Regions from separate parts of the Photobacterium sp. HL06 genome, predicted to be linked through region 1. Evidence: predicted binding sites of a transcription regulator. Region 1 holds the regulator's gene; each other region holds the start of a gene.
The links. The regulator PurR, encoded in region 1, represses purine synthesis genes. The targets are predictions, from matches to a motif close to TNANGNAAACGTTTNCNTNA.

Region 1 (3,517 bases):
CGGTCTCATTAACCGGTGTCATTGGCTTTATCGGCCTAATTATTCCCCATCTAGGAAGAATGCTTACCGGGCCGAATCACAAAACATTGCTGCCATTGTCGGCACTACTTGGCGCGTTAATCCTACTCATCGCCGATATGCTGGCTCGTGTTGTCGCCGCCCCGGCAGAATTACCCGTCGGGATCATCACAGCTATTCTCGGCGCACCATTCTTTATCTTCCTACTTATAAACCAAAAGGGAAGAATGTCATGAACACTGCAACAGAAAAGAACAAGCCTGCTGCTATCGAAGCCAAAGGGCTGCACCTGACGTTGGGTGGAAAAACACTGCTGAGCAACTTCAACTTAACCATTGCCAGCGGCGAACTAACCGCCCTTCTGGGCCCCAATGGTGCCGGTAAGAGTACGTTGCTCAAGGTACTGTGTGGGGAAATCGATGCAGGCGGCGAAGTGTCCTTCTTCGGTAAAGCACGTAATGAATTCAAGCAGGCAAAGCTTGCCAAGCACTTAGGTGTATTGCCACAGCACAGCAATTTGAGTTTTGCTTTTACCGCACAAGAAGTGGTAGAGCTCGGTAGCCTGCCACTGCAAATACCCAATGTGCAAACCAAAACAATCGCCACTGAGAAAATGAAGCTTGTTGATGTGCTGTCGCTCAAAAATCGGCTCTACCCTTCCCTATCCGGCGGTGAAAAGCAACGGGTGCACTATGCACGGGTGCTTACCCAGTTAAGCCAGGCAGGCAAGCAGTGTATGCTGATGCTCGACGAACCGACCTCGGCGCTCGATCTCGCCCACCAGCATAGAACTCTGCAAGTCGCCCGAGGCCTTGCGCAATCGGGGGCTGCCGTGATCGTAGTGATCCATGATCTGAACCTAGCGGCTCAATATGCTGATCGCCTTGTTATTATCAATGAAGGTAAGATCCAGGCTGATGGTCCCCCCCGACAAGCATTACAGAAAGACACGATCAGCCGAGTCTATGGCTGGCCCGTACACATCGGCGAGCACCCAACCGATAACTATCCTGTTGTGATGCCTGCGATCTCGTCTGCAGAGTTATCAAAAGCAGTATAAGTTAATCCTATTTTAGCAGGACAGCCTCAGCCCAAAAGCTGAGGTTTTTTACTTGCCAGAAAGCAAAATCATCGAACCAGATTGCACGTCATATGCACTAAATTGTTGTAAAATTGCGGTGAGTTTGTTGATATCTATCAAGAATTACAGGGTTGGGATACAGAAACGTTGCACTGTGCGCTACACTCAGTAGAATGTGAACGCAAGCGATTACACAATGCAACGTCGGGAAAGACGAGAGAACAAGGCCGCTCGTGACTGAAGCGGCTTTTTGGCGTTTTTGTACGCTGTACCAAACAGAACAATTATCTGGATACAGTCAGATAATTACTCTGTTTGGTACTTTCAATTACAAGTGATTATGAAATGGTCGGCTCTGACCTCTGATCTTAAATTATTAGAAGAATAAGTATGGCAACGATTAAAGATGTTGCACGTATGGCTGGTGTATCAACCACAACAGTTTCTCACGTGATCAACAAAACACGCTTTGTTGCAGAAGCAACACAGAAAAAAGTATTAGCGGCCGTAGATGAACTAAATTACGCGCCAAGTGCTGTTGCGCGAAGCCTAAAATGTAACACAACCCGCACCATCGGCATGCTGGTAACCAAGTCTACCAATCCATTCTTTGCCGAAGTGGTCCATGGGGTTGAAGAGCATTGCTATGGCCAAGGCTACACCCTGATCCTATGCAATACTGAAGGTAACCTAGATAAGCAACGTGACTATCTACGCATGCTCGCTGAAAAGCGTGTAGATGGCCTATTGGTAATGTGTTCTGACTTGGACGAGAAGCTGCTTGAACTCCTTGAGCGCAAGAAAGACTTACCAATGGTGATCATGGACTGGGGCCCGGAAAGCCCGCATACGGATAAAATTCAGGATAATGCAGAGCTCGGCGGCTACGTTGCAACCAAGTACTTTATCGAACACGGCCACACTAAAATTGGTTGCCTGTCAGGCCACTCAGACAAATCGACCTGCCAAGAACGTCTGAAGGGCTTTTATAAAGCGATGGGTGAAGCGCAGCTTAGTGTCAATGAAGACTGGCTGCTTGAAGGTGATTTCGAGTGTGAGTCAGCGGTTATCGCCGCCAATAAGTTCATTGAAATGAAAGAGCGCCCGACAGCAATTTTCTGCTTTAACGATATTATGGCAATGGCGCTGATCAGTACTTTCGAGCAGGCAGGCATACGCGTTCCTGATGATATTTCAATTATTGGCTATGACAACATCGACTTGGCACCGTACTTCTCTCCGCCCCTGACGACGATTCACCAGCCTAAGCGCCGCCTGGGCAAAACGGCGATTGAGATCCTGATGGAACGAGTCAAAGATAAAGAACATGAACGCCGTATTTTTGAGATGGCACCAGAACTGGTTGTTCGCAAGTCAGTCAAAGACTTGAACGCCTAATCAACCAAGTCGCAACCCATAGAAACCGATATTACTTATCGGTTTTTTTATGTCTTAAATGACGGTTGTGATGCATTGATTTTGAGGCAAATATATTTTTTGCCACTAAAAACATAGACATATTTATTGAAGCAATATCACACTTTTAAAAGTGGGAGCAAGTTCAAAAATATTATATGGGATATGCTTATTAAGTCACGAACAAGGCAAACCTCCCGAAAGGGTGGGACGCAAAGCTTCCGGCCTAAAAGTGGTTAGTTTTTCAACAACTAAGTCTCTTATGGTAGCGGGGTCGCCGATGGATCTAGCAAAAAGTCATGTCATGAATCCTGACATTATCCTGACATAACTTTTTTGTGAAATTTGCTAATCTGAAATCCTCGCTCTGTTGTTAGGTGACCCAAGAAATATTTCACCGAGAAGAAGCATGGACAAACCAGTACTTAAAGAATCATTACGATTATTCAGTTGTTTCGAGAATGTAAAGTCTCGCTCAATGTTTGGTGGCTTTGGCATTTTCGCGGGTGAAACTATGTTTGCACTCGTGGTAAATGACAAGTTACACCTTCGTGCAAATGCCGAAAATGAAAAAGAATTTAAAAAAGCAGGGCTTACACCTTATGTGTATAAAAAGCGCGGCTTTCCTGTTGTAACTAAGCACTACGCTATTCCAGAAGAATGGTGGAGTGAACCCGATAAAATTCTTTGCCAAGCTAAGCGTTCCTTTACTGCCGCCAAACAAGATAAAGAAACCAAAAGCAAATCAGGCCCAAGTCGTATTAAAGACTTACCAAACCTCCGTTTAGCCAACGAACGTATGCTGAAAAAAGCAGGTATTACTACGGTTGACGAGCTCTTTGAAGCCGGTGCCCTGAATGCTTACAAGGCGTTACAGCAGTCTCACCAGGAGTCGGTCAATATCGAGTTGCTATGGGCCTTAGAAGGTGCCGTAAGTGGCCAGCATTGGTCGGTCATTACTCAGCAACGCCGCTCAGAGCTCCTATCTGAGTTGCCATAGGT
Region 2 (3,517 bases), 840 kb from region 1:
GTTCTAGTTGGTAGAGCGGCTTGAAGTTGGCAGGTTGCTTACATGCATCGACCACAGCCTGAGCTAGCTCAGTTGCCCCTTCACCACCTTTGCCGAAAGCTTCGCTGATCGCAACATTCACATAGCTACCGAAGTTTTCCGCGGTGATCATGGCTTTCAGTTGGTTTAGCTCAGCCTCTGTGTCTTGAGGGAAACGGTTGATGGCAACCACAACCGGGATCCCGTATTTGGCAGCATTACGGATATGCCACTTCAGGTTCGCAAAACCACCCAGCAGTGCTTTTTCATCCGGCGCAAAGATAGCATCTGGCAGGGCTTGTCCCGGCCTTAGGTCATAGAGACCGGAGTTGGCTTTAAGACCGCGCAGAGTCGCAACGACAACGGCACAATCAGGGCCGCGATCTGCTTGTTGTGCCTTGATATTACATGCTTTTTCAAACCCCATATCTGAACCGAAGCCGCCCTCGGTGATCGTATAGTCACTCAGTCTTAACGCAATTCGATCAGCAATAATCGAGGAGTTTCCATGGGCGATGTTGGCAAACGGCCCTGCATGGATAAGGGTAGGAACCCCTTCTAGGGTTTGCATCAGGGTCGGTTCGATAGCTTCGCACATCGTGACGGCCATCGCTCCCGCAACCTGGAGATCTTCGGCGGTGACAGGCTGGCCATCCAAGTTATAGGCCAGGACAACGCGGCCAAGGCGCTGGCGCATATCGGCCAGATCTTTAGAGAGGGCTAAAATCGCCATTAACTCGGAGGCGGCTGAAATATCAAAGCCGTCGTCACGGGCAACGCCGTTAATTGTCTTACCTGGCTCATTGTTACCAACGGTGATCATCCGCAGGGCACGATCATTATGGTCCATGACCCGTTTCCAGCAGATACGATTAATATCAATCCGCAGAGCAGTGAGGCCAGTTTTTTCTGCAAATGCCTCATAGCCATGGCGTTCTTCATGATACAAGCGTGCGTCCAGTGCCGCTGCCGCAAGATTATGGGCTGCGGTGACGGCATGGATATCACCCGTTAAATGCAGGTTGAGCTTTTCCATCGGTGCAACTTGGCTGTAGCCACCACCGGCGGCACCGCCTTTCACCCCAAATACCGGCCCCATCGATGGCTGGCGGATACATGCCATTACGCTTTGGTTGATTTTGGCCAGCCCTTGCGACAGGCCGATAGTCGTGACGGTTTTGCCTTCGCCCAATGGGGTTGGGGTAATGGCTGTTACCAGCACCAGTTTTCCTTCTGGCCGGTCATTCAGGCGTTTGAGAATTGAGGGTTTAACTTTCGCTTTTAGAGTGCCTTGTGGGGTTAGATCGTCCGGCAGTATGCCGGCTTGTTGAGCGATTTGATCAATTGGGGTGAGTTGGGTATCACGACAAATTTGAATATCACTGTTCATGGGCGGCCATAACCTCGCATCGGTAGCAATAAAGATATACTGCATAGAGCTGCATTTGCAGGTCACGCAATCGTTTGCGCTTGGTTTATACCACAATTTTATCATGTATATGTAGAAAAAATCCGAGATATGTGTGGTTATTTTGCTATTTGTCAGGAGAGGGGCAACAGCGGTGAATCGGTTGAAAGGCGACAGACTTGGTATGAATACAAGGAAACCTGCCAGCTAGACTGGCAGGTTATTGATTAGTTAAGCAATTTCAACTGCTGGTTGGCTATTGTCAATCTCTGTAACAGAAACAAGGCTGCCATATACTGGGCGAAGCGCTTTGACAATTTCGTGGCGGCTGATCATCCCAACCAGCTGGTTGTCTTTTACGACAGGGAAGCTGTGAGGGCGGTTTACTACCATGGTACGTGCACGTTCATTCAGTGAAAGTGTGGTTAGCTGAGTGGCAATCCCCCCGCTGGTGACAGGGTACAGGATGTTCTTGTCGATGCTCATGTATTCGGCAATTTCAAGGATTGAGTTATCTGGGCTGACGGTTTGAATTTCATGCTTCATCAAGTCTTGCACCTTGCACTCGGCATCAGGCATGTAGTCAGTGCACCAAAGATCAACCAGCGTATCGTGGATGGAGAAGAAGCCGACCAGGCGCTGGTCGCTTGATAGGACAGGCGCCCCTGTAAGTTCTTCTTTGATAAGGATATCAAGCGCTTCAGCGACAGGCATACCAGGCTGGAGTGTGGTGGTCGCCGGGCGCATGTAGTCGTTTACAAGTAGGTTTTCCTGAAGCATGGTGTTGTCCTTATAGATAGTGTTAGTCATTGAAAAGTCAGGTGTAATGATAGTTGCCGTTGGGTGTTGCACTTTAGGTGTGCTAAAAATTGCCCAGTAGCTCAGCCCGACAAGCACCCCGCCGCCAACGATGTTGCCTAGCGTGACGGGAATAAGGTTGGCAAAGATAAAGTTATGGATATTGAGATCGGCGTATTGCTCTGGCGATACGCCGAGGCCTAGCCAAAATGACTCCGGTGCGATGTTCTGGATGGTGATGCCCAGCGGCACCATAAACATGTTGGCAACGCTGTGCTCGAAGCCTGTACTGACAAACATCGCGACAGGCAGCACCATCATCGCCATTTTGGTCATCATGTTGGTTGAGCAGAAAGTCATCCAGATAGCCAGGCATACAAGCAAGTTACAAAGAATACCCAAGGCGAAGGCTTCCAGCGGCTGGTGGTGTAGTTTGTGCTGGGCGATGTTGAGTGCATTGAGCCCCCACTGGCCGCCGTCAAGCTGGTACAGGCTGGCCATTGAAACCAGTGCCAATAGCAGCATTGCGCCTAGGAAGTTGCCGAAATAAACTTTGGCCCAGGTGCCAAGCATACGGCCGGTAGTAATGTGCTTATTGGCCCTGGCGATTGAAGACAGCACTGTGCTGGTAAATAGTTCACCGCCACAGATCACAACAAGGATCAAGCCAAGGCTGAATGCCAATCCACCAAATAAGCGATTGATCCCCCAGCTCATATTGCCGCCACCGGTTGTCACGGTGATGTAAAACACAAAGGCCAGGCCAATGAATACACCTGCTGTAATGGCCAGTGCAATGGTAGTACGGGTGGTTTTGGATGCCTTGCCAACTGCATAAGTTTCCGCTTGCTTCATCATCTCCTTCGGAGTGAAGTTGCTGCTAGTGGGGGACGTTGCCGAAGCCATTTATAAGCCTCCTCTCTGTTGGCCGACGCGTTGGCCGGTAGGGGTGAATAGGTAAGGGATTGATAACGTCATATTTCCTCCTCGTCGTGATTGGTAACTGACATCCAGAATAAGGCTGGGAAAAGTGTTGAGTAAAATTGATAATTTTTTTAACCCTCATCACAAAAGTTGATATTATTGGCGTTAGGAACCAAATTGCATTTATCGGGGAGTATTTAATGCGTTATTCGCTGAAGCAGCTTGCTGTTTTTGAAGAGGTGGCAAGCACACGCAGCGTGAGTAAAGCCGCGGAAAACCTAGCTTTAACCCAGTCAGCTGCCAGCATGGCGCTATCACAGCTGGAGAAGCTGCTGGGCCGCCCTCTGTTTGAACGCCAAGGTAAGCAAA
Region 3 (3,517 bases), 940 kb from region 1:
TCACGCCAGTAGCGCAAGCAAGCTGGTTGGCAATGCCAAGCTTCACATTCCCTGAATTCAACATTAACGCCATGCTATTTATGATCCCAGTGGCGATTGCTCCGGCAGTCGAACATGTCGGTGATATGCTGGCAATCTCGAATGTGACCGGTAAAGACTACCTGAAGAAGCCAGGCCTGCATCGCACCATGGCCGGTGACGGGGTAGCCACCATTGCCGCTTCAATGTTCGGTGCACCACCAAATACAACATACTCCGAAGTGACCGGTGCCGTCATGCTGACCAAAGCCTTTAACCCAGTCATCATGACCTGGGCGGCTGTGACTGCATTAGTCTTGGCATTCGTTGGCAAGCTTGGGGCATCGCTGCAAACCATTCCGGTTCCTGTCATGGGCGGTATTATGATCCTGCTGTTCGGCTCAATCGCCACCGTCGGCCTCAATACTCTGATCAAAAACAACGTTGATCTGCATAAGGCCCGCAACCTGGTGATCGTTGCAGTCACGCTAGTATTCGGTATTGGTGGCATGGCATTCGGCATCGGTGAGTTCAGCCTACAGGGTGTTAGCCTATGCGGTATTGTTGCCATCTTGCTGAACCTGATCCTGCCAGACGATCTGGGTGAGAACCATGTCGTCGATAATGCCCAAATAGAAGATGCTTAACATCGAGTACTGACACAAAAAAGCCGGGCATCTGCCCGGCTATTTACTTTCAGACGAATAAATTACTTCGTACCGAAGATCTTATCACCCGCATCGCCCAAACCTGGAACGATGTAGCCTTTGTCATTTAGCTTTTCATCGATAGCTGCAGTGTACAGCTCAACGTCTGGGTGTGCTTTTTCAAGAGCTTCAATCCCTTCAGGCGCCGCAACCAGTACCAGTACTTTAAACAGCTTACAGCCTTGCTCTTTTAGCAGATCCAGTGTTGCAATCATTGAACCGCCAGTCGCTAGCATTGGATCAACAACCAAAGCAATACGCTCGTCGATGTTTGATGCAAGCTTGTTGAAGTATGGAACCGGCTCTAGGGTTTCTTCATCACGGTAGATACCGACAACGCTGATACGTGCGCTTGGCATGTGCTCAAGAACACCGTCCATCATACCAAGACCAGCACGCAGAATTGGCACAACCGTTACCTTCTTACCTTTAAGCTGATCGATTTCAACTGGACCGTTCCAACCTTCAATGGTAACTTTTTCTGTTTCGAAGTCTGAAGTCGCTTCATACGTTAGCAAACTACCAACTTCCGTCGCTAGCTCACGGAAACGCTTAGTGCTGATGTCGCCTTCGCGCATAAGACCAATCTTATGTTTAACCAGTGGGTGTTTAACCTCAACGACTTTCATTTCTGACTCCTAAGCAAACAAAATTTAAAAAAAATCGAGCTATTATACACTAGACCATAAGCGCTCTGATAGAGGGATAGATATCGTTTGCTCAGGAAACATCCAGCAAGATTTATTGACGCAAACGTTTCCCTTTCCGCCCTGACTGCTGTTATCATACCCCCGCTTTTTTACTTTAATGCGGTGAGGGATCTCTTGTGAACGGCAATAACTCTTCTCTTAGTTACAAAGATGCTGGTGTAGATATTGATGCGGGAAATGCATTAGTTGATCGTATTAAAGGGGTGGTTAAACGCACCCACCGTCCAGAAGTGATGGGCGGCATCGGTGGTTTCGGGGCGCTTTGCTCGCTACCAACCAAGTATAAAGAGCCGGTATTAGTTTCTGGTACAGACGGCGTGGGCACAAAACTTCGCTTAGCGATGGATCTAAACAAGCACGACACGATTGGTATTGACCTGGTCGCGATGTGCGTCAACGATTTGATTGTTCAAGGAGGAGAGCCATTATTCTTCCTTGACTACTACGCGACAGGCAAGCTGGAAGTTGACACTGCTGCTGCTGTTGTTGCGGGTATTGGCGAAGGCTGTATCCAATCTGGCTGTGCGCTAATTGGTGGTGAAACGGCAGAAATGCCAGGAATGTACCACGGCGAAGACTATGACGTTGCAGGCTTCTGCGTAGGTGTTGTCGAAAAAGCGGATATCATCGACGGCAGTAAAGTAAAAGCGGGTGACGCACTTATCGCTGTTGGTTCGAGTGGCCCACACTCTAACGGTTTCTCTCTGATCCGTAAGATCATCGAAGTCTCTCAAGCCGATTTAAGCCAAGAACTTGAAGGCAAGCCACTGGCCGATCACCTACTTGAACCAACCAAAATTTATGTCAAATCAACCCTGAAGATGATGGAAAGCTGTGATGTCCACGCCATTTCCCACATCACTGGGGGTGGTTTCTGGGAAAATATCCCTCGCGTACTGCCGGAAGGTGCAAAAGCGGTGGTTGACGGTAACAGCTGGGAATGGCCTGCTGTCTTCAACTGGCTACAGGAAGCCGGCAATGTTGATACCTACGAAATGTACCGCACCTTCAACTGTGGTGTCGGCCTGGTTATTGCTCTACCGCAGGATCAAGCAGCACAAGCAATCGAGATCCTAAACGCAGAAGGCGAAAACGCTTGGCTGTTAGGCGAAATTGCTGACGCCGACGCTGGCGAAGAGCAGGTGGAGATTAAGTAAGCCGATGAAAAATATCGTAGTCCTGATTTCTGGCAGCGGCTCGAACCTTCAAGCCATGATTGATGCCTGCCAGGACGGTACGATCCGCAATGCTAAAATTGCCGCAGTACTGTCAAACAAAGCTGATGCCTATGGTTTAGAGCGCGCCCGTCAGGCTGGCATCAACACCGTGCACCTGGCAGCCAGCGAGTACAGTGATCGTGATAGCTACGACCGTGCAATGGCAGAGCAAATTGATGCCTTCCAACCGGATCTGATCATTCTGGCTGGTTTCATGCGTATCTTGAGCAGCGAGTTTGTCCGCCACTACCAGGGGCGCATGCTTAATGTTCATCCGTCATTGCTGCCGAAGTACACAGGATTACATACCCATCAGCGTGCCATTGAAGCCGGTGACAAAGAGCACGGAACCAGTGTTCACTTTGTCACGGAAGAGTTAGATGGCGGCCCTGTGATCCTGCAGGCTAAAGTGCCTATCTTCGACAACGATACGGTTGAAGACGTCACAGCCCGAGTACAGCAACAGGAACACCGCATCTATCCGCTAGTCGCCAACTGGTTCTTGCAAGATCGCGTGAGCATGATAGCAGAAAGTGCTGTCTTTGATGGTAATAGACTGCCTCCACAAGGCTATGCCGCTGAAGAGTAATCGGAAATACAGATAAAAAAACGCGACCATAAGGTCGCGTTTTTTTATCGTTTACAACGCAGAAAAAGCGCCAATAGATACCGCCTCTATAGCGTTCGGTTATGAATTAGCTCACCGAAATGGAACACGCTGAACTCACCTTGCTGCATCTTATGCCAGTTCTCATCATTGGTCAGAGGCTGAGTTGCAATCACAGTGACGACATCGTTTGCCGTGGTTTCCTTCTGGAAGTCAATCGTCACATCCTCATCAATCAAAGAGGCCTGTCCAAACGGT
Region 4 (3,517 bases), 490 kb from region 1:
TATATAGCATGGCAGCGTAACGTAAATTAGAGTACGACTTTGACATCCGCTGCGGCTTCAACCGCATCATTAATTGCCTGCTCGGTATTGTCACGGCGAGCTAAGGCAACACCCAAGCGACGACGGCCGTTAATCTCTGGCTTGGCAAAGAGGCGTACTTGCGTTTGCGGGCGGGCCAATGCCGTTGCCAGGTTGTCGAAACGAATATTGGCAGAAACCCCTTCAGACAAGATAACCGCTGAGGCCGATGGGCCGTATTGGTTGATTGAATGGATTGGCAGGCCAAGGAAAGCGCGGACATGCAAGGCGAACTCAGATTGCTCTTGAGAGATTAGCGTGACCAGGCCGGTATCATGCGGGCGAGGGGAGACTTCACTAAACAGGACTTCATCACCCTTGATAAACAGCTCAACACCAAACAAGCCATAGCCACCTAATGCATTAACGACCTTTTCAGCAACCTGCTGGGCAGCTGCCAGTGCAGCATCAGACATCTGCTGTGGCTGCCATGATTCACGATAGTCGCCGTCTTCCTGGCGATGGCCGATTGGGGCACAGAAGTGAACGCCATCTACTGCCCGAACAGTCAGTAGGGTGATCTCATAATCAAATTCAACAAAGCCCTCTACAATGACGCGGCCAGCACCAGCTCGGCCACCTTCTTGTGCGTATTGCCATGCAGATTCGATGTCAGCAGGGGTTTTTATCACGCTTTGCCCCTTACCTGATGAGCTCATAATGGGTTTTACGACACAAGGTGTACCAATGCGTTTGACTGATGCTGCAAAGTCATCATATTGGTCAGAAAACTCATAAGGGGAGGTCGGTATAGACAATGTCTCTGCTGCGAGGCGGCGGATACCTTCGCGGTTCATCGTTAGCTTAGTGGCATTTGCGGTAGGGACAATATTCAGTCCATTTGCTTCAAGCTCTACCAGAGTCTCAGTGGCAATAGCTTCGATCTCTGGGACAACATAATGAGGCTGCTCATAGTTAATGAGTTCTTTGAGCGCTTCGCCATCAAGCATATTGATAACATGGCTACGGTGGGCAACTTGCATTGCAGGTGCGTTGGGATATCGATCAACTGCAATGACTTCAAGACCTAAACGTTGACATTCAATCGCGACTTCTTTCCCTAGTTCACCAGAACCTAGTAACAGAACACGGGTTGCATCTGAGCAAGTAGCTGAACCTAACATCGAATTTCCTTACGATAAGTATTGATACTGATGTCGATCATACAGGATTTTTGATGTTGCGCAAACGTTTGCGCGTGTTGTTTTTAAGTGTATTTTACGTTGCTGCGTGAATGCACTGGTTGGTCGCAATTTCGACACTGCAGCCGGGTGGTTCACCGCTAGATAGCAGACATAGCAAGGCATTTGCTTTGTAAAAGTTATGTCATGATTAAAGCGCCGCTATCGAGTTTCAGGCACTTTTTGGTTAACTTATGTCCATTATTCGTTATCGGCAGTATCATTACGATGAAAAAAATATTACTAGGTTTGGCTCTTACCCTTTCAGTTCCATTTTCAGCATACGCTTCACAAAGCGTTGGTGTATTTTTCGGTAGCCCAATGAGTGGGATCCAGTACAAGCAGAATGACTTACGTTTCTCGCTTGGCCTAGATGATTTTGGTGTTGCGGTAGATAAGACATTTAACTTAGGTTCGGTTACGAACAACCCTGAGCTTAATAGCCTGTACACTTTTGTCGGTGCGCAATATGTTGATAATAAGCATGATAAACTCGGTGTACGTTCTGGTGTCGGGTTTCAGGTGCCGGTCAGCCAGTTTGAATTGTACGGCGAAGTCGGCCCGACGCTTTACGTTGTTGAAGATGTCGACCTTGAGTTAGAAGGGGCGCTTGGCGTTCGCTACCGATTTTAAGTCAGTAGGCTGATTGAAAAAGGCTGGGAAAATCCCAGCCTTTTTCAGTACTGTCATTTGATTAACTTAGCTTCCTGGTAATACTGTTTGGCACCATCGTGCAGTGGTGCTGAAAGACCGTCTTTCACCATTTCTTCTTTTTTCAGATTAGCGAAAGCTGGATGCAGTTTGCGAAAGGTGTCAAAGTTATTGAATACCGATTTCACGACCTGGTAAATCAACTCTTTATCAATTTGTGCTGACGATACGAATGTAGCCCCTACACCGAAGGTCTTCACATCTTGAGCTGACCCCTTGTACATTCCCCCTGGTACTGTTGCAACGCGGTAAAAGTCATTCTCTTCAACTAATTTGTCGACCACAGGCCCAGACACTTCCACGATCACGCTGTCACATGATGTCGTCGCTTCTTTGATTGCGCCGCTTGGATGGCCAACGGTATAGATCATCGCGTCGATTTTGTTATCACACAGGGCTTTTGACTGCTCTGATGCTTTTAGCTCCGACACCAGGGCAAAGTCTTTGTTGGTCCAACCGAGGGCTTTCATTAATACTTCCATGGTACCTCGTTGGCCGGAGCCTGGATTACCAATGTTAACGCGTTTGCCTTTTAAATCTGCGAATGTTTTTATTCCGGAGTCAGCTCTAGCGACAACAGTAAACGGTTCGGGGTGGATAGAAAAGACGGCTCGTAGAGATTTGAAAGGGCCATTGCCTGCAAATTTACTGGTGCCGTTATAGGCATGGTATTGCCAGTCTGACTGGGCGATACCTAAATCAAGTTCGCCAGCGCGGATGGTATTAATGTTATAGATAGAGCCACCGGTACTCTCTACCGAGCAGCGCACGCCATGCTCTTTTCGGTCTTTATTGACCAGCCGGCAAATGGCGCCCCCCGTAGGGTAATACACACCGGTAACTCCTCCGGTACCTATGGTGATGAAAGAATCGGCGTGGGTCGAAATTGAAAAGAATAAAGAAATAATGCCGATTAGAATAGACGTAAAACCAAGGTGCTTCATATAAGGATCCTCTGAGTGAACATACTTCTGTGTACGATTAAAAAGTATAGAAGGGATGCTGTAACTCTCTCTCCGGTATCGCAAAAATAAGCTATTGATCAAATAACTCGATGGAACAAGAGTGTTGGAGGTATATTTATTGCGTAACTCGGTGGAAAAAAATCCCCGACTTGCGGGGATTCTTTCAAATATTAAGCTGGTTCGCTTTCGACTATTGCCTTTTTATTTTCCCAGTGAGTAATAAAGGCAACAGAAACGACGATAATTGCCGCTCCAAGCCACAGACGCCCAGGTGGAACCCAACCAAAAACGAGCCAACCTGCCAAAACATTCAAAGGAAGCTTGGCATGATCGAAGGGCTGAACAAAAGAAGCATCAGCCACGGCATAGGCTTTAGCAATCGCCCATTGAGCCAGTGCCGTCAGCAAACCTGCACCGATAAGCAGTAGCCAGGTCAGCCCTTGTGTTGGCATGGCAAACTCAGGTGCCGCCAGGAAGAGATTAAAAGGTGTGATAAGGAGCAGTAGGTAAACGACCATGGTTGTCGGTGAGTCATAGACAGACATCTTCTTCACCATCAGCGAATAACTTGCCCAGAAAAAA

Region 2: a site for PurR is predicted at 1,471-1,490, ahead of AC51G0_RS04210 (formate--tetrahydrofolate ligase). Genes of this name have one in related genera too.
Region 3: a site for PurR is predicted at 1,471-1,490, ahead of purM (phosphoribosylformylglycinamidine cyclo-ligase). Genes of this name have one in related genera too.
Region 4: a site for PurR is predicted at 1,259-1,278, ahead of purT (formate-dependent phosphoribosylglycinamide formyltransferase). Genes of this name have one in related genera too.

Annotation. Positions count from the first base shown of each region.
Region 1 is NZ_CM183914.1:1,675,209-1,678,725, reverse strand. It holds gene AC51G0_RS07975 (FecCD family ABC transporter permease) at 1-254, shown strand, start outside; gene AC51G0_RS07970 (heme ABC transporter ATP-binding protein) at 251-1,078, shown strand; gene purR (HTH-type transcriptional repressor PurR) at 1,490-2,497, shown strand; cyclic di-GMP riboswitch class I at 2,693-2,797, shown strand; gene AC51G0_RS07960 (TfoX/Sxy family DNA transformation protein) at 2,925-3,515, shown strand.
Region 2 is NZ_CM183914.1:833,889-837,405, forward strand. It holds gene AC51G0_RS04210 (formate--tetrahydrofolate ligase) at 1-1,408, opposite strand, end outside; gene focA (formate transporter FocA) at 1,658-3,130, opposite strand; gene AC51G0_RS04220 (LysR family transcriptional regulator) at 3,349-3,517, shown strand, end outside.
Region 3 is NZ_CM183914.1:731,533-735,049, reverse strand. It holds gene AC51G0_RS03610 (uracil-xanthine permease family protein) at 1-665, shown strand, start outside; gene upp (uracil phosphoribosyltransferase) at 728-1,354, opposite strand; gene purM (phosphoribosylformylglycinamidine cyclo-ligase) at 1,552-2,592, shown strand; gene purN (phosphoribosylglycinamide formyltransferase) at 2,597-3,241, shown strand; gene AC51G0_RS03590 (class II glutamine amidotransferase) at 3,328-3,517, opposite strand, start outside.
Region 4 is NZ_CM183914.1:2,161,072-2,164,588, reverse strand. It holds gene purT (formate-dependent phosphoribosylglycinamide formyltransferase) at 27-1,202, opposite strand; gene AC51G0_RS10100 (hypothetical protein) at 1,488-1,892, shown strand; gene AC51G0_RS10095 (TAXI family TRAP transporter solute-binding subunit) at 1,946-2,914, opposite strand; gene AC51G0_RS10090 (DMT family transporter) at 3,106-3,517, opposite strand, start outside.